4 regions of the Micromonospora sp. NPDC053740 genome follow, and region 3 is predicted to be linked to each of the others. Evidence: riboswitches for the same ligand, from Rfam matches in the RefSeq annotation. Region 3 holds a riboswitch; each other region holds the start of a gene.
What was found. A riboswitch is a leader RNA that binds a small molecule or an ion and turns the genes downstream of it on or off. The one in region 3 is predicted to bind cyclic di-AMP.

Region 1 (4,211 bases), on a different contig from region 3:
GTGCCGGGCGGCCCGGGTGAGCTGCGGTTGCTCTACCGGGGCACACTGCTGCGGCTGGACCGGACCGCGCTGGACCGGATCCGGGACCGCGCGCTGCAACGCGGCGCACGACGCAACGAGGTGCGCCGAGCCGGCTTCGACGGGGTGTTCGCCGCGCTCTGGACGCAGGCCCGTGAGCTGAGCAGCGGTCGACTGCCGGAGCAACCGGCCTTCGAGGCGGAGATCGCCGAGCGGTCGGAGTTCCGGGAGTTCCTCAAGGCGTGGTGGCCCCGGCTGCACCCCCGGCACGTGCTCGGCTGGCTGGCGCAGCCGGACCGGCTGCGCCGGTACGCCGGGGGGATCCTCTCCTCGGCGGAGATCCGGCTGCTCAACGCCGCGTACCGGAACCTGGACTCGGCCGGGCTGACAATCGCCGACGTGGCGTTGCTGGACGAGTTGGACGCGCTGCTCGGTAAGCCCGCACAGCCGGCCCGAGCGCGACGCGATCCGTTCCAGCTCGCCGGCGGCGTCCGTGAGCTGAGCACCCTCGGTGAACGGCAGCGGGCCGCCCGCGCGGCGGCCCGGGAGCGCCCGGAGGACTACCGGGAGTACGCGCACGTGGTGGTGGACGAGGCGCAGGACGTCTCGCCGATGCAGTGGCGGATGATCGGTCGGCGCGGCCGACTGGCCTCCTGGACAGTGGTGGGCGACCCCGCCCAGACCGCGTGGACCGGCGATCCGGAAGAGCTGACCCGAGCCCGCGACCAGGCGCTGGGCCGGCGCAAGCGGCACGACTTCACGCTCACCACCAACTACCGCAACTCGTCGGAGATCTTCGCGGTGGCGGCGGCGGAGATCCGTCGGCTCTACCCGGACCTGCCGCTGCCGACCGCCGTCCGCTCCACCGGGGTCGAGCCGGTGGAGCTGGTGGTGCCCGCGACCGGGTTGGAGACCGCGACAGTGGAGGCCGCCGCCGGCCTGCTGGCCGAGGTGGAGGGCACGGTCGGCGTGATCACGCCGGTCCCCCGCCGGGACGAGGTCGCCGGGTGGTTGGGCGCGCTCGGCGCGCCGAGGTTGCAGGTGGTGACCAGCCTGGAGGCCAAGGGCATGGAGTACGACGGGGTCGTGCTGGTCGCCCCGAGCGAGATCCGGGCGGATCCGGGGGCCGGGGTACGCACCCTGTACGTGGCGCTCTCCCGGGCCACCCAGCGGCTCACCACCATCGACCCGACCGGCTGACCTGTGCGGACTGCCGCCAGCGGAAGGTGGTGGCCATACACTTGCACACATAGCGATGTGAGCATACATTTGACCGGGTCCCGGCCGGCGGCGGAAGGTGGTTCTCGTGGGCGCAGGTCATGACCACCACCATGGGTCCGTCGCCAATGCCGCACACCAGCACCGAGGTCGACTCTGGGCGGCATTCGGCCTGCTCGCCACCCTGATGGTGGTCGAGGCGGTGGTCGCCCTGCACACCGGCTCGCTCGCCCTGCTCTCCGACGCCGGGCACATGTTCACCGACGTGCTCGGCATCGGGATGGCGCTCGCCGCCATCACGGCGACCCGGCGGGCCACCGGCGACCCGCAGCGCACCTTCGGGCTCTACCGGCTCGAGGTGCTCGCCGCGCTGGCCAACGCCGTCCTGCTCTCCGGCGTCGCGATCTACGTGGTGATCGAGGCGATCCGCCGTTTCGGTGACCCGCACCAAGTCATCGCCGGCCCGATGCTCGCGGTGGCAGTGCTCGGCCTGCTCGCCAACATCGCCGCCTTCGCGCTGCTGCGCGCCGGGGCCCGGGAGAGCATCAACCTCCAGGGCGCCTACCTGGAGGTGCTCGGCGACCTGCTCGGCTCGCTCGGCGTCATCGGCGCGGCCCTGCTCATCACCGTCACCGACTGGTGGTGGGCCGACCCCCTGGTCGCGGTCGCCATCGGCGTGTTCATCCTGCCGCGCACCTGGCGGCTGGCCCGCGCCGCCATCCGCATCCTGGTGCAGGCCGCCCCGGAGCACCTCCAGGTGACGGCCGTGCACGACCGGCTCGCCGCCGTCCCCGGGGTCGTCGAGGTGCACGACCTGCACGTCTGGACGCTCACCTCGGGCATGGAGGTGGCCTCCGCCCACCTGACCATGGCACCCGGCGCGGAGGTCGGCGCGGTGCTCACCGCGGCGCGTACGGCCCTGCACGACGACTTCCGCATCGAGCACGCGACGTTGCAGATCGAGCCCGGTGCCGCTTCTGGAGCCTGCGGCTCCATCGAATGGTGACGGAGTCGTACTTTTCCGTGGTGACGCACGCACCGTCCGTCACATTGGCTGCAGCAGCCCCACCGGCACCGGTAGGCTCGGTCCCGGCCTCCACCAGGCGGCGCCCTCCCGGCGCCGGTGGCGGTCGCCGCCTAATCGCCCAGCTGGGCGAACCGGGGAACCATGTTCCTGGGGTGCATCCGCGTCAGCGGTAGGGATCTTCCGTCCCGAACCCGTCAGCTAACCCGGTCGGCGGCTGACGGAAGGACATGCGCAGTGGCACCAGCACGACCACCCGCCGCCCGACTGGCGGCCCTGATCGTCGCGATGTTCGCCCTCGGCGTCGCGCTTCCGGCCGGCACCGCCTCGGCCGCTCCCCCGACCGGCCTGCGGGCCGCCGCGCCCGACTCCGACGAAGAGGGCGGCACCCCGGCGTTGCGCGCCCAACTCGAGGCGGCCAGCAAGGGCTACCTGGACGCGAAGCGCGCCCTGGACACCTCGGTGCAACGGCAGAAGCAGCTCGCCACCCAGCTGAAGACCATCGAGGTCGAGATCGAGCAGCGCAACGGCAAGGTCGGCGAGATCGCCGAAGTGGCCTACCGCACCGGCCGGCTCGGTGCGATGTCGGCGCTGCTCAACAGCAACACCCCCGAAGGTTTCATGGACCGGGCGGCGGCGCTGGACGCGGTGGCGGCCAACGAGGACCGGGTGCTGCGCGACCTGCTGAACAGCAAGGACAAGGCCAACCGCACCCGGGTCGCCCTGGACGGCGAGATCAACGAACAGCGCAAGCAGGTAGCGGTGATGGCCAAGCGCAAGGAGCAGGCCGAACGGGCCCTGACCGTGGCCACCACACCCAGACCGCAGACCACGGCCGACGCGGGCTCCAACCGGGGCACCTCCAGCGCCAACGCGACTGCCGCGCCGCGCAACTCCGACGGCTCCTGGCCCTCCGAGTCGTGCAGCGTCAACGACCCCACGCCGGCCAGCGGCTGCATCACCCCGCGCACCCTGCACGCGCTCAACCAGGCAAAGGCGGCGGGCTTCACCCGGTACGTCTCGTGCCACCGCCCCAGCGGCTCCGGTGAACACCCGAAGGGCAGGGCCTGCGACTTCGCGGCGCAGAAGGGCGGCTTCGGCGGGAACGCCACCGGCGGCGACAAGACCTACGGCAACAACCTGGCCGCGTACTTCATCCGCAACGCGGACCGGCTCGCCGTGCTCTACGTGATCTGGTACCGGCAGATCTGGCTGCCCAGCAGCGGGTGGAAGTCGTACAGCGGGGCGCACGGCACCCCGTCGACCGACCACACCAACCACGTCCACCTGTCGGTCTACTGACCCAGCCGTCGTGATGCCTGTGAGTCATCGTGATGACTCACAGGCATCACGTGCGTCCGGGGGCCGGGCTACGTCGCCGGGCGTACCCGTGATGTCGTCGCTCGTCGGACGACCCGGCCGCGGTTCGCGGGCAGCATCGCGGTATGCCTCGGATCCGACCCACCACCCGCAAGGCGCTGCTCACACTGCACCTCGTCACCTCGCTCGGCTGGCTCGGCGCCGACCTGGTGCTGCTCACCCTCGGCATCGCCGTGCAGCGGGGCGCCGACCCGGCGGTGGTCTATCCAGTCACGGCCCTGGTCGGCACGGTGCTGTTCGCGCCGCTGAGCGTCCTGGTCTGGCTGATCGGAGTCGCCAGCTCGCTGCTCACCCCGTGGGGCCTGCTGCGCCACCGTTGGGTGCTGGTCAAGCTCGTGCTCACCACCGTGATGGTCGGGCTGGTGCTGTTCCTGCTCACCCCGAACCTGCGCCACGCCGGAGCGGTCGGCGCCGCCCTGCCGGCACGGGATCGCGCCGACCTGGTCATCGCGCCAGCGGTGTCGACCAGCCTGATGATCATCGCGACGGTGCTGTCCACCTACAAGCCGTGGGGTCGACGTCCCGCCGCCCGACCGGCCCGCACAACCCGTGATCGCGCCGCAACCACGAT
Region 2 (4,211 bases), on a different contig from region 3:
CCGGTGCAGGTGTCCAGCATCACCACAATGCCCATCGCCGGGTTCCGCAGACCCGGCTGATCCACCTCGCGCGACACGACGGCCCCCGGTCACCGACCGGGGGCCGTCGTGGTTCTCAGCGGGGCGCGCCCACCGGGGACGGCAACAGCTGCACGTCGGCGAGGTCGACGTACATGATCCGGTGGCCGAACTGGATCTGCGCGTACCGGTTCTTGCCGCGGATCACCGTCCAGTCGCCGGGTGAGGAGCCGTCGAACGTGCTGGCCCGGTAGTACTCGCCGGCCAGCACCGCGCCGACGGCGTACCGCTGCCCGGCGGCCAGGGTGTACTGGAGCGGCGAGATCGCCTGGTAGGGCACCCCTTCCGGGTACGCGGACTGCTCCGGGTACGCCCGTCCGTAGACCGGAATGGTGGTTCGGCCGGGCTTCGGCGTGGCCACCACGCCGACTGTCCAACTGGCGGTCGGCGCGGACGCCGGGTTGTGGAACCAGGCCCGCTGCCCGAGGTACCAGATCGCCGTCCAGTCACCCTGCCGCCCGGCCAACGCGTACGTCTGCCCGGCGGATGCCCGGGCCCCGTGGTCGGACACGGACATCGTGTTCGGGGTGCCGTCCGGACGGAGCGCGATGTCGTTCACCAGCGGCGCGTCCGCCGACGGTGCGCTGCGCAGCACCACAGCGGAGGAGCCGCGTGGCGCGCAGGGCACGCCCGCTGTGACGCAGTCGGTGAACGCCGGCTGGTTGGTGGCGTAGTCCGGGTCGATCCGGACCAGCCCGGTGGCCGGGGTGCCGGTGTCCAGTCGAGGCGCGTGCAGCAGGTCGAAGTAGTGCGTCCAGTCCCAGTACGGGCCCGGATCCCAGTGCATCCCCCGCACTGTCGAGGGAATGGTGCCGGGCACGTTGTCGTGGCCGATGATGTGCTGGCGGTCCAGCGGAATGCCGTACCGCAACGCCAGGTGCCGGACCAGCTTCGCCGAGGTCCGGTACATCGCCTCGGTGTACCAGGTGCCCTGCGCCGCGAAGCCCTCGTGTTCCAACCCGATCGACTTCGCGTTGACGTACCAGTTGCCGGCGTGCCAACCGACATCCTTGGTCTTCACGTGCTGGGCGATGTGCCCGTCGACCGACCGCAGCGAGTAGTGCCAGCTCACGTAGGTCGGATCCTGGACGAGTTGCAGGGTGGTGGCCCAACTCGCCTCGGTGTCGTGGATGACTATGTACTCGATCTTCTGCCGTGCGGGCCGGTCGGAGAGGTCGTGGTTGCCGTAGTCCCCGTCGCCGAACGCCTCGTAGGGCGCCGGGATCCACTCGCACGAGATGCTGCGCGGGCACTCCACCCCGTCCGGGCGGGCCAGGCGGCGCAGGCCCAGCCGGTCCAACCAGGAACGCTCGGGCCGCACCGCGCGGGCCGGCAGGCTGACCCGCTGGCCGTCGTCGGTCACCCGGGCTTCGCCCGCGCCGATGGTGGTGAAGACCTCGTCGGCGAAGGCCGCGGCGGCGTCGGCGCTGTCCGCGCCGGAGTAGCGGGCCACCGCGCCGTACCAGGCCGCCGGGTCGGTGTCCGCGCCGACCGGCGCGCCCAGATCCCTCTGGTACGCGCTCAGCAGCGCAGCCCCACCCCGGATGTTGAGACCCGCGTCGGTGCGCAGTGCCTCGGGGGTGGCGCCGGTCAGCGTGGCGGCGGCGTCGACGGTCTGCAACGCGGCGGTGGACGGCGCGGGTGCCTCGACCGGCCGGGGCGCGGGCACCAGTGCGGAACGGGAGTCGTCGCCGCGCGGGTCCTCGGCGCCGGCGTCGTGGTGGCCGCGCTCGGGGAGGGCGGCCACGTGCCGGGCATCGGTCAGGTGCATCGGGCCGTAGCCGCCACTGGTGCTCGGTGTGCCGGCGTTGGTGTCCCAACGGGACTCCAGGTATGAGACGCCGAGCAGCACGACGGCCGGCACGCCGTACTCGCTGGCCGCTGCGGCGTACTGCTGCTGGCGGTCGGTGGTGGGCGCGGCTGCGGCCGGGCCGGCGGAGAGTGGCACCGTGGTCGCGGCGGCTACCACAGTGGCGGCGAGCAGTGCGCGCCAGCCGGCCGACAGGGTTGGATGGTGCATCGAACCCCCTAGATTCTCGCGGAGTGAGGTCAGGTCACCATCGCGCCGTCCGGGAGGTCAGGTCAATACCTTTCCATCTATCGAAGCTTGCAGAAAGAATTCTTCACACACGGTCGGTGACGTCGTCCAATCGGTACGGAGTGTCACTGCCGCACGGGTTGCGGATTGGTAACAGGCGTCTCTACTCTGGTCATTCGTCGGGCCGACAGCAGCTCCGCCCAGCCCGGGCGGTAACGGACCGACACCGCCGAGTCGTTTTCGAGCGAGCCGGGGACCCAGGTCCCTCGGGGTGAATCCGCAGCCACTGCGGTAGGGCGCCGACTTCCCGCCCGAACCCGTCAGCTAACCCGGTAGGCGGTCAGGAAGAAGGAGTACGAGACCCCGGTGGCACTCCATGCCCCGCGGCCGTCGTCCGACCGGTCGGCATCAGCCGGCCCGGCGTCGATCGTGCCGCGCCCACGCTGGTCCCGCTTCACCACCGCTCTCGCCGCGCTGGCGGGCATCGCCGTCGTCCTGACCGGCAGTGCCACGGCGGCCCACGCCGACCCGTCCGTCGCCGAGATCGAGCGCCAGATCGACGCCGACTGGAACAAGCTCGAACCGATCATTGAACGGCACAACGCCACTCGCACCGACCTCGCCGCGAAGCGCAAGCAGGCAGACGCCCTGGCCGCCCGGATCACTCCGCTGGAGCGCCAGGTCGACGCCGCGATGGACAAGGTCAGCGCGCTGGCCGTACGCGCCTACAAGGGTGAGAACGTCTCGACCGTCAACGCGGTGCTGGGCAGCCGGTCGCCCAGCGAGGTGGTCGGCCAGCTCGAAATGCTCGACCGCTTCGCGCACAACCAGCAGAAGGACGTACGCCAGGTGGCCGACCTGCGCGACCAGTTGGCCGCGCAGAAGGCGCCGCTGGACGAGATGGTGGCCCAGCTGACCCGCACCGAGGCTCAGCTGGCGGCGAAGAAGAAGCAGATCAACGAAGAGATCGACCGCCTGCAGAAGCTTCGCCTCAAGGTGTACGGCAACGGCGGCGGCGGTCCGCTGCGCCCGGCGCCCTGCCCGGGTAGCTATCCCGGCGGCGCCGCGGGCACCGCTGTCAAGTTCGCCTGCGCGCAGATTGGCAAGCCCTACGTCTGGGGTGCCGAGGGCCCGAACTCGTACGACTGCTCCGGGCTGATGCTGGCCGCCTGGGCGAAGGCCGGCGTGTCGCTGCCGCACAACGCCGCCGCCCAGAGCCGGGTCACCAAGAACGTCAGCAAGGGCGACCTGCGCCCCGGCGATTTGGTCTTCTACTACAGCGACATCCACCACGTCGGCATGTACGTCGGCGGCGGCTGGGTGGTGCACGCCTCGCAGGCCGGTCAACCGGTCAAGATGAAGAAGGTCGACGACGGGCCGATCCACAGCTACGGCCGTCCCGGCTGACCCCGGACGACCGAAGGGCCCGTCGCGATCTGTCGCGGCGGGCCCTCGTCGTCGTGGTTCTAGCGGGTGGGCCAGGTGCGCCAGTGCTGCCAGGCGCGGCTGGGTGTCGGCCCCCGCTGGCCCTGGTAGCGCGAGCCGTAGACCACCGAGCCGTACGGGTGCTCGGCCGGCGAGGAGAGTCGGAAGATGCAGAGCTGCCCGATCTTCATGCCCGGCCAGAGGGTGATCGGCAGGTTCGCCACGTTGGAGAGTTCCAGCGTCACGTGACCGGAGAAGCCCGGGTCGATGAAGCCGGCTGTGGAGTGCGTGAGCAGCCCGAGCCGGCCCAGGGAGCTCTTGCCTTCCAGTCGGCCGGCGAGTTGGTCACCCAGCGAGATGACCTCCAGCGTCGAGGCGAGTACGAACTCCCCCGGGTGCAGCACGAACGGCTCACCGTCGGGGACCTCGACCGCCGAGGTCAGGTCGTCCTGCTGCATTGCCGGATCGATGTGGGTGTAGAGGTGGTTGTTGAAGACCCGGAACAGCCGGTCGAGTCGGACGTCGATGCTGGAGGGTTGGACCAGGGTGGGCTCGAACGGCTCCAAGCCCAGCGTGCCGGCCTTGATCTCGGAGACCAGGTCGCGGTCGGAGAGCAGCATCGGACCACCATAGCCGCGTTGCCAAAGGTGGCCGGATTCGGTGGCGGTGA
Region 3 (4,211 bases):
CCTGCGCGGCCCGTTCGGTCACGCCGACCTCGGCCGCGACGTCGCGCAGCCGGGCGGTCGGATCGCGGGCGATGGCCAGCAGGACGTGCCCGTGATTGGTGAGGAACGTCCAGTTCCGCCCGCCGCCGGTGTCGTCCGTCACCGTGCTCGCCATCGTGTGACCGCCTTTCCGGATGTCCGTCTGCCCTCGCGAGAGTCTGGTCCGCCCCGCCCCGGGAAGGTTGCCCAGGGGGTGGCCGAAGTCAACGTATGAAATCTAAATCACGCATACCTTGACGCATCTTACGGTGCGTGTGACGGTGGAGCACGAGCCAGCGCCCGCCGCCCGGCCGGCGGAGAGCCGGTTTGACCAGGTCAGATGCGTCGAGACGAGGTGCGGGATGAGTCATACCGGGAGCTCCGGCGGTCAGCCGGGTCCGCAGCGGACCACCGACCGCGCCGCCGCGCTCAGCGAGCCGACCCGGGCGTACGCCGAGCTGGTCGCCGGCAACCGGCGCTTCGTCGATGGCGCCCCACGCCACCCCAACCAGGATGCCGGGCACCGGGCCGCCGTGGCCGACGGGCAACACCCGTTCGCGGTGATCGTCGGCTGCTCCGACTCGCGGCTGGCTGCCGAGATCATCTTCGACCGGGGTTTGGGCGACCTGTTCGTGGTTCGCACCGCCGGGCACACCGCCGGTCCCGAGGTGCTCGGCAGCGTCGAGTACGCGGTGACAGTCCTCGGCACCCCGCTGGTGGTGGTGCTCGGCCACGACTCCTGCGGTGCGGTGCAGGCCGCCCGGGAGTCCGCCTCGACCGGCACCGCGCCGAGTGGCCATCTGGGCGCGGTGGTCGACGCCGTGCTGCCCAGCCTGCGCCGAGCCGCGGCCGAGGGCGTGGACGACATCGACGGCATCGTCGACATCCACATCGCACAGACCGTCGAGACGTTGCTCGGGCAGTCGCCCGTGCTGGCCGACGCGGTGGCGCAGGGGCGGTGCGCGGTGGTGGGTGTGTCCTACCGGCTGGCTGCCGGCGCGGTGCGCCCGGTGGCCGCCGTGCCGGCCGGCCTGGCGGCGTTGGAGACCGCGGCCTCGACCGACCCGGCCGCGCCTGCCACCGTCTGACGCGTCGAGGGCCGCTCCGCATCACGCGGAACGGCCCTCGACGGGGATCGTGCGGGTCAGAGCAGCGACATGTGGACGTGGTCGGTGTGGTTCGACGGCCCGCTGTACGAACTCCAGCCGGTGGCCGGGAACCAGATCTGCCGGTTCCAGATCACGTAGTAGATGCCGAGCCGGTCGGCGTTACGGATGAGGAACGCGGCAACGTTGTTGCCGTACGTCCGGGTGTCGTTGTTGTGCCACGGGGAGAATCCGCTCTTCTGCAGCGACCAGTCGCAGGCGCGCCCCTTGGGGTGCTCCCACGGCCCGCCGGGGCGGTAGCAGCCGACGAACCGGTTGAAGCCGGCCGCCTTGACCTCCTTGTACGCGTGCAGCGTGCGCGGCGTGATGCAGCCGGACGTGGTGGGGTCATTCTCGCTGCACGACTGGGGCTTCCAGTCACCGTCGGCGGTGCGACCCGGGCCGATCTTCGCGACCTTGGAGGTGGCGTCCACCAGGCCGCCGGTGAAGCCCTTGCCGCCGACGAGGGAGAGCGCCTTGTCGGCCTCGCTCTTGCGCTTCGCCATCAGGGCGGTCTGCTTCTGCTGCTCGCGGACCTCGGTGTCGAGGGCCAGCTTCGCCTGCTCGGCGCGGGCCTTCACCTCGTTGACCTCGGAGAGCTTCTTCTCGTTGACCATGTTCATCTCGTCGAGCATCCCGGCGCGTTGGACGAACGAGTCGGGAGCCTCGCTCTCCAGCAGCATCGCGACAGCGCCGATCCGGCCGGTCCGGTACGCCTGGGCGGCGATCTGCCCGACCTGCGGGGCCAAGGCGTCCAGGTCGGCCTTGGCGCGGTTGACCTCCGCCGCCAACTCGCCCTGCCGCTTCTTGGATTTGTCCAGCTTGGACTTTGCGGCGGAGTAGTCGCGGTTGGCCTGCTCGATGACGTCGTTGAGCAGCTTGGGCTCGCCGTCCTCCTCGTGCCCGGACGGTGTGGGGTTCGTCGGGGCGGCGTGCGCCGGGAGCGGCCCGGCGAGCACTGTCAGTGCGGCGATCACGGCCACCACGGGTGTCAACCAGCGGCGTAGGGGTGCCGTCACAATGTTCCCTTCCGTCGACCGCCGACCGGGTTAGCTGACGGGTTCGGGGCGGAAGTGGCCCCTACCGCTGACGCGGATTCACCCCAGGCACCTGGGTCCCCGGCTCGCCGGTTGGCGATTGGGCGGTGGCACCGCAGGCGCCGCTTCGCGCCTTCATCGGTAACCGGCAGCGAGGTTACCCGAGAGTCGACCGCCTGAGCTACGCCTGGATGCCGACCAAAAGCGTCATTTCGCCATAGCGTTGAGTGACCAGTGACGTGGTTCTCAGGGTGGATGCCCGATCTGGTCACGCTGAGGAGTGTCACCATGTCGTATCCGTGCTCCTGTTCGGCTCCGGCCACCGGTCGGTGGCCTCGGATGGGGGTGCGGTCCGCGTCCGGTCCGGCTCGTCGGAGCCGGCCGTTCGCGGTGAGCTGAGTGCGGCCAGTGCCTCGCTGCGGTCCGGCTGGGGCCGGGGCGCGGGAGCGTCGGTGGACGCTGCGGCAGCGCTGCGCCCGGCGGCGGTCACCACAGCGGCCAGCCCGGTGGTCAGCGGCACGGCGGCGATCAGACCGAGGGTGGCGACAGCGCTGCGGACGATCTCCTGCGCGAGGAACTCACTGGTGAGGATCTGCCCGATCGGCCGCGCGTCGGCGGTGAGCAGGAGCAGCAGGGGCAGTGACGCGCCCGCGTACGCCAGCACGATGGTGTTGACAGTGGAGGCGATGTGCGCGCGGCCGACCCGGGTGGCGGCACGGTACAGCTGCAACCGGGTCAGCCCGGGGTTGGCGTTCGCCAGCTCGGTGACGGTGGCCGCCTGGGTGACAGTCACGTCGTCGAGCACTCCGAGCGAGCCGATGATGATTCCGGCGAGCAGCAGACCGTGCAGGTCCACGTCGCCCTGGAACATCGACAGGGTGGTGGCGTCTTCGCTGCCGAACCCGGTGAGGTGGGTCGCGGCGGTGGCGATGGTGGCGAGCACGCCGGTCAGCACCAGGCTGCCCAGGGTGCCGAGCACCGCGACCGAGGTCTGTGCGGTGACCCCGTGGGTCAGATAGAGCACCACGAACATGATCAGGGCCGCGCCGACCACCGCCACCAGCAGTGGTGACCTGCCCGCGCTGATGCCCGGCAGCACGAAGGTGAGCAGGATGGCGAAGCTGGCGGCCAGCCCGGCGAGCGCCGCCAGACCTCGCCACCGCCCGAACGCGACGATCGCGGCAGCGAAGACCACCGCCAGCCACACCATCGGGGTGCCGCGTTGGTGCTCGGCGATGTTCCAGTTGCTGGTGGTGGGATCAACCGGATCGGCCAGCTCGACCAGGACGACCTCGTCGCCGACCTCGACCCGGGGTGCGCCGGGCCCGTCGGGCACCGGAGTTCGTACCTGCTGGCCGGCGTTCGGCCCGTCGTCGACCCGGACGTCGACAGTGCCGCACCGCCCGTCGCCGACCCTCGGTGTGCCCTCCGGAACCGACGGCACCGGCGGGCACGGCTCGCTCACCACCCGGGTGACGGTGCCGGGGTGGCGCGGCACGTCCGCACCACCATCGGTCTGCGGTGACCCGCCGCGCGGCCAGAGCAGCACCGCGGCCAGCACTGTGGCGACGAAGAGGGGTACCACAGTCACGACGAGGATCCGTCGCACCCGTGGTGGGGCGGACGGAGCGGGGTGAGTGTGGTCGGCGGCCAAGGCGAGTCTCCCAACGATCCGGTGCGGGATACGGGTCAGCGGGCCGGGCGGTTCACAGTTGCTGTGGAAACGCGGCGGACGGCGGGGCGGATCGCTGCCTGACGACCGCCTGATCACGGACGGTCAGTGCTCGGCCCGGTCGGCCGGGGGCGACGCCATGACGTGGCGGCGCCGGTGCCCGACTGTGCAGCGGCATTCGGAGGGCCATCGTGGGAGATGCTAGCCAGCCCTCCCGGGGTCGCAGGTCGTGGCGGAGTGTCGGGTGGCCGAACCGCTCGCGCGGCGGTCTCCGGGGCGGCATGTTGGTTGACCGTCCCGGTGGTGCTGACGAGTCATCTCGTGTCGGGTCAGCTGGGC
Region 4 (4,211 bases), on a different contig from region 3:
CAGCCGTCACGCTCGGCGTACCGCACCGGGCGTCCGCGACGCCATCGGACGTGGCCGCACCGAACGGCGCAGCGCCCGCGGCGGCCGACCGGGTGCTGCGGGTCTACAACAACAACATCGAGAACCTGGTGGTGAACAACTCCGACGGGAGCTGCACCCGGATCTCCGGACCTGACCACCTGACCTCGATCCTGGTCGACGACGCCGGTCGCACGGGCACCAGCGGCGTGGTGGCACCCGACATCCTGATCGTGCAGCAGGTGCGCGGCACCGGCCAGGCCGAGGCGTACGCCGACCAACTGTCGGCGAAGTTCGGCTACCCGGCGGGCAGCTACGGGGCGATCGTGGCGTGGAGTGACCCGGAGCCGTGGGGCAGCACGCACAAGTGCAGCTCGCAGTCGCTCGGCGACCTGAAGAAGAAGCAGACCAACGCCATCATCTGGAACAAGCGCACGCTCAACCTCGCCAGTGGCGACATCTCGAAGTACTGGAGCGCCGGCTGGCTCAAGCCGGGCACGGCGTACGCGAACGGCGCCGGGTGCACGCTGTACAAGCCGCCGAACAGCGACCCGGACAGCACCGACTATTACAAGTGGAAGCGGACCAGCGCGATCGCGGCGCGCTTCACCATCAAGGCGACCGGCACCAGCGTGTTCGCCGCGACGATGCACCTGCCGCAGGAGAATCGGCAGAACGCCTGCGCCGGCGACGGCGACCGGGGCGTCGCCAACAGCGGCATCCACCTCGGTGCGGACGCGACCACGCTGTTGAACGCGTCGACGATCCGCGTGGTGGGCATCGACGCGAACCGCACCGGCATCGCCCCCGGCACGCTCAGCGGCTACGGCATGACCGGGTACGGATCGGCGGCCACCAACGGTTCCAGCAAGATCGACTACTTGTTCGTCAGGGGCGGTGTGCAGTCGTCCGCCGTCGACCACACTGTGGTCGGGACGAAGTCGAACCACAAGGCGTTGTACGGCTTCATCACCTACTGACCGCACAGCCGAAGACGCCGCGGGCGCCGGCCCCTTGTGGGGGACGGCGCCCGCGGCGGTCAGCGTGCCCGGGTCAGGCGGAGTAGCCCCGGCTGGTGATCCAGTTGGCCAGGTCGATCGTGGTGATCCAGTACGACGGGTCGGCCGGGTTCGCCGAGTCGGCGATCCGCACGGTGCGACCGTTGTCCTTGTAGCCCACGACGGCGATGTAGTGCCCGCCGCCGTAGGAGTGCCAGCCGCCGTCGGTGTCGGTGGCGTCCCCGACGACGTTGGCCACCACGCCCCGGCCGTCGGTGATGGCCTTCACCACGTCGGCCTGGAGGCGGTCCATCTGGGCCGGGCTGGGCGCGCCGGGGAACATCCGGGTCCGGTACGGGGAGCCCTTCACCTCGGCGTTGAGCACCCGGGTGGTGTCCTCGGCCGAGTTGGTGCCCATCTCGGTGGTGCCCAGCTTGGCGCCGAGCTGCTCCTGGGTGCGGTCGATGCCGGCGGCGCTGAGCGCGTTGCGGGTGGCCGCCGGACCGCAGTTGTAGTAGGTGTTCTGCGCCTCGTAGTCGTAGTCGAGCACCTTCGTCGCGGGCGGCTTCGGCGGCGTCGGCTTACGGGTCAGGTCCGGGTTGCTGCTGGCCTTGGCGGCGGGGGACGCGGCGCTGGTGGCCGGGGCGGCAGTGGTCGGGGCGGTGCTGGCCGAGGGGGACGCGTCCCGAGCCTCACCGCGGGAGGCGGCGACGTCGCTGCGCATCTCGGCGACAGTGGTCGCGGTGCGCTGGCCGGCCGGGGCGTCGTCGGCGGTGGTGAGCAGGGCGCCGGTGGTGGTGGCGATCGCGAGGGCCGCAGCCGAGGCGGCGACGATCTGGTACGGGCGCTCGGTGGCGAGGCGGCGGAGCTGACGCTTCAGGGTGTGCTTCACGGGGTCCTCCACGGATCGGGGGGGAGAGCGGCACACCGGGGCCGGACCGGTATCCGGGCAGGCGCCAGCGCGCGGACCGTGGTCCGCGGATGGTGAACCGCTCAGGGGAACGCCCGGCGCGGCCGGGCGGGGAAGGCGATGACCCGGGGGGTCAGCTCACCGTCACTGGACGAATGAGCGGGTGCATCGCCGCGCCGTGGAGGCGAGGGAACAACCGAGGGGTGGAAAGGTGCTGCACGAGGAGTTGACTCCTTCCGACACCGCCTACCGGGTTAGCTGACGGATTCGGGCGGGAAGATCGCCCTACCGCGGGCCGTGGCTCGCGGATTCACCCCGGACTTACTGGTGGGTCCCCGGTTCGTTGATCACGATTAAGCGGGTCGATGCGGCGTCGCCTCTTGCGATCGGTTACCGCATCGGACAGGACGACAGTACTGGCGGCTCCGCGCCCTGCCAAGCCAGGTTCACCTGCGTAAACCCCAATCGGTGAGACAATTTCTGCGCGTATTGCCGATGATGTGACTCGATGGGACAACCGGTTACGGCGACGCCTATGGGCGACAACCGGACAGGCCGCAAAGAACGCGACCACAATCGCGGGAACAATCCCGCCGATCGCGTCGGACGTCCTAATTCACGATTGGGTGACCGGCCTCACATCACGGATTGGGCTCAACCCACCCGGGCCGGGCGCCACAGCGCCACGACGGCGGGACGCAGCGCCCCGGCCACAGTGCGGCGCGCAGGGACCACTGGCGGGCGGAGCCGGGCCACCGCCGCGTACGCCTCCTCGGCGAGGGCACGAGCCGACTCGGCGGCCAACTCCGCGTCGCGCCAGGCGGCCCGCTCACTGTCGGCGGCCACCTGGTAGTCGGTTAGCCGCGCATCCCTGACCACCCGGCTGATCAGCACCTCCTGCTCGACCGGGTGTCGCCGGGGATCCCAGCAGCGCCGGTGCCCGAACACGTCGCCGAGCTGGGCCATGGTCAGGTCGCCCCGCCAGTACGCCGCCATCGCCGCCCGGTGCAGATAGCGTTCCCGGGCGGCGTACTCGGCGGGGGTGTGCGGGGTCTGCGGGGTGGGCAGCGCACCGGCGCCGGCGAAGCGACGCGCGGCGGTGTCCGCCTCGTCGTACCCGATCCAGGCCCGCTCCAGCTGCTCCTGAGCGGTCAGCCAGGCGGCGCGTCGCCGCTTGGCTGTGGTGGCCGCGCCTGCCGCGGCGACGGCCACCTCCTCGGCGTAGCGGCGCCTGTCGACGGCCTCGGCGGCGGCCAACTCCCGAGCAGTGGGCCCGGCCGGGAGCGGGTCGTCAGTGGGCCGGTCCCGTTCGGGGCGGGCGGCCAGCACGGTGAGCAGGCCCAGGGTCAGCAGGAACAGCGTCGACCAGATGGCGGCGGCCCGCGGCATCTCGGTCACGAACTGGTAGAAGACGACGGTCTCCATGGTCGGCACCTCGGGGAGAGAGCAGTGCGGTGGGGAGCCACGCCGACCTGCGGGCCACTGTGGCCACGGGTCGGCGGGTCAGAGAGCGGGTGGGTCGACAGGGCGCGGTGACGGGACGGTCGTCCCGGTGGCTCAGCGCCCGGGTGGGGCCCGGGAAGCCCGACCGCTCGCGGCATCGACGAGGGGCGGCAGGTCAGCTTTGGCCGCGCGGACCGGCAGGGCGTCGGCCACGATGGTGTTCTGATCGCCGGGGAGCGCCACCGGCGCGTCGATCGACCATGTCGGGATCGCCTCTTCGGCGGTCTGCGGCGCCACCGCCAGGGCCGGGCGGGCCGCTCGGGGTGCCCCGGGGTGCCGGTAGGAGGCCGCCAGCGAGCCGGCGGCGACAGTGGCCGGCACCGCGCTCGACGTCGGCACCGGGCCGGGTGGTGGCGTGGCGGCCGTGGCCGGGCCTGCGCCGAGCGCCAGGGCCGCGACGACGGCGAGGCTGGTCAGCACCCGGGTCGCCCAGCGCGCCACCCACCACAGCGGACAGGTGAACGCGACCGGAAGCACGCCCCAACGCTACCGTCGCGCCGACCCGGGCGCACCGACCACGGGCGTGTCGGATCACGCCGCGCCGACCCTGTTGACCAGGGTGGACGTTGTCAGCGCAGGTCGACGTACGTTGATCGTCCGCCGGCCTGACCGACCTCGTCGACAGGTCCGTCGACCTCGCCGCGGGCGCTGCGTGCACTGTCACGTGCGTCGTCGTCGCCGCCCGCACGTTGTCGGGGGACGGGCGCCGGACGGGCCGCGCGGCGCGGCGCGAGCCGGCGCATCATCGGGGTTTCGACGAAGCGGTGCAGCAGCCCGGCGAG

Region 1: it holds a riboswitch for cyclic di-AMP, as region 3 does, so the genes downstream of both, AB0K35_RS19100 (hypothetical protein) here and AB0K35_RS29030 (hypothetical protein) in region 3, are expected to answer to the same signal.
Region 2: it holds a riboswitch for cyclic di-AMP, as region 3 does, so the genes downstream of both, AB0K35_RS10535 (NlpC/P60 family protein) here and AB0K35_RS29030 (hypothetical protein) in region 3, are expected to answer to the same signal.
Region 4: it holds a riboswitch for cyclic di-AMP, as region 3 does, so the genes downstream of both, AB0K35_RS17865 (C39 family peptidase) here and AB0K35_RS29030 (hypothetical protein) in region 3, are expected to answer to the same signal.

What each region holds. Positions count from the first base shown of each region.
Region 1 covers NZ_JBFASO010000007.1:181-4,391, reverse strand. The annotation lists gene AB0K35_RS19110 (AAA family ATPase) at 1-1,218, shown strand, start outside; gene AB0K35_RS19105 (cation diffusion facilitator family transporter) at 1,325-2,242, shown strand; cyclic di-AMP (ydaO/yuaA leader) riboswitch at 2,361-2,492, shown strand; gene AB0K35_RS19100 (hypothetical protein) at 2,549-3,562, shown strand; gene AB0K35_RS19095 (hypothetical protein) at 3,706-4,211, shown strand, end outside.
Region 2 covers NZ_JBFASO010000003.1:370,786-374,996, forward strand. The annotation lists gene AB0K35_RS10525 (NlpC/P60 family protein) at 1-60, shown strand, start outside; gene AB0K35_RS10530 (peptidoglycan recognition family protein) at 116-2,098, opposite strand; cyclic di-AMP (ydaO/yuaA leader) riboswitch at 2,334-2,469, shown strand; gene AB0K35_RS10535 (NlpC/P60 family protein) at 2,546-3,523, shown strand; gene dcd (dCTP deaminase) at 3,583-4,161, opposite strand.
Region 3 covers NZ_JBFASO010000013.1:34,622-38,832, forward strand. The annotation lists gene AB0K35_RS29020 (MarR family winged helix-turn-helix transcriptional regulator) at 1-154, opposite strand, end outside; gene AB0K35_RS29025 (carbonic anhydrase) at 381-1,106, shown strand; gene AB0K35_RS29030 (hypothetical protein) at 1,163-2,182, opposite strand; cyclic di-AMP (ydaO/yuaA leader) riboswitch at 2,187-2,317, opposite strand; gene AB0K35_RS29035 (YibE/F family protein) at 2,484-3,854, opposite strand; partial or broken gene AB0K35_RS29040 (heavy metal translocating P-type ATPase) at 4,161-4,211, shown strand, end outside.
Region 4 covers NZ_JBFASO010000006.1:151,707-155,917, reverse strand. The annotation lists gene AB0K35_RS17870 (hypothetical protein) at 1-998, shown strand, start outside; gene AB0K35_RS17865 (C39 family peptidase) at 1,072-1,920, opposite strand; cyclic di-AMP (ydaO/yuaA leader) riboswitch at 2,155-2,296, opposite strand; gene AB0K35_RS17860 (hypothetical protein) at 2,581-3,351, opposite strand; gene AB0K35_RS17855 (hypothetical protein) at 3,484-3,906, opposite strand; gene AB0K35_RS17850 (acyltransferase) at 3,999-4,211, opposite strand, start outside.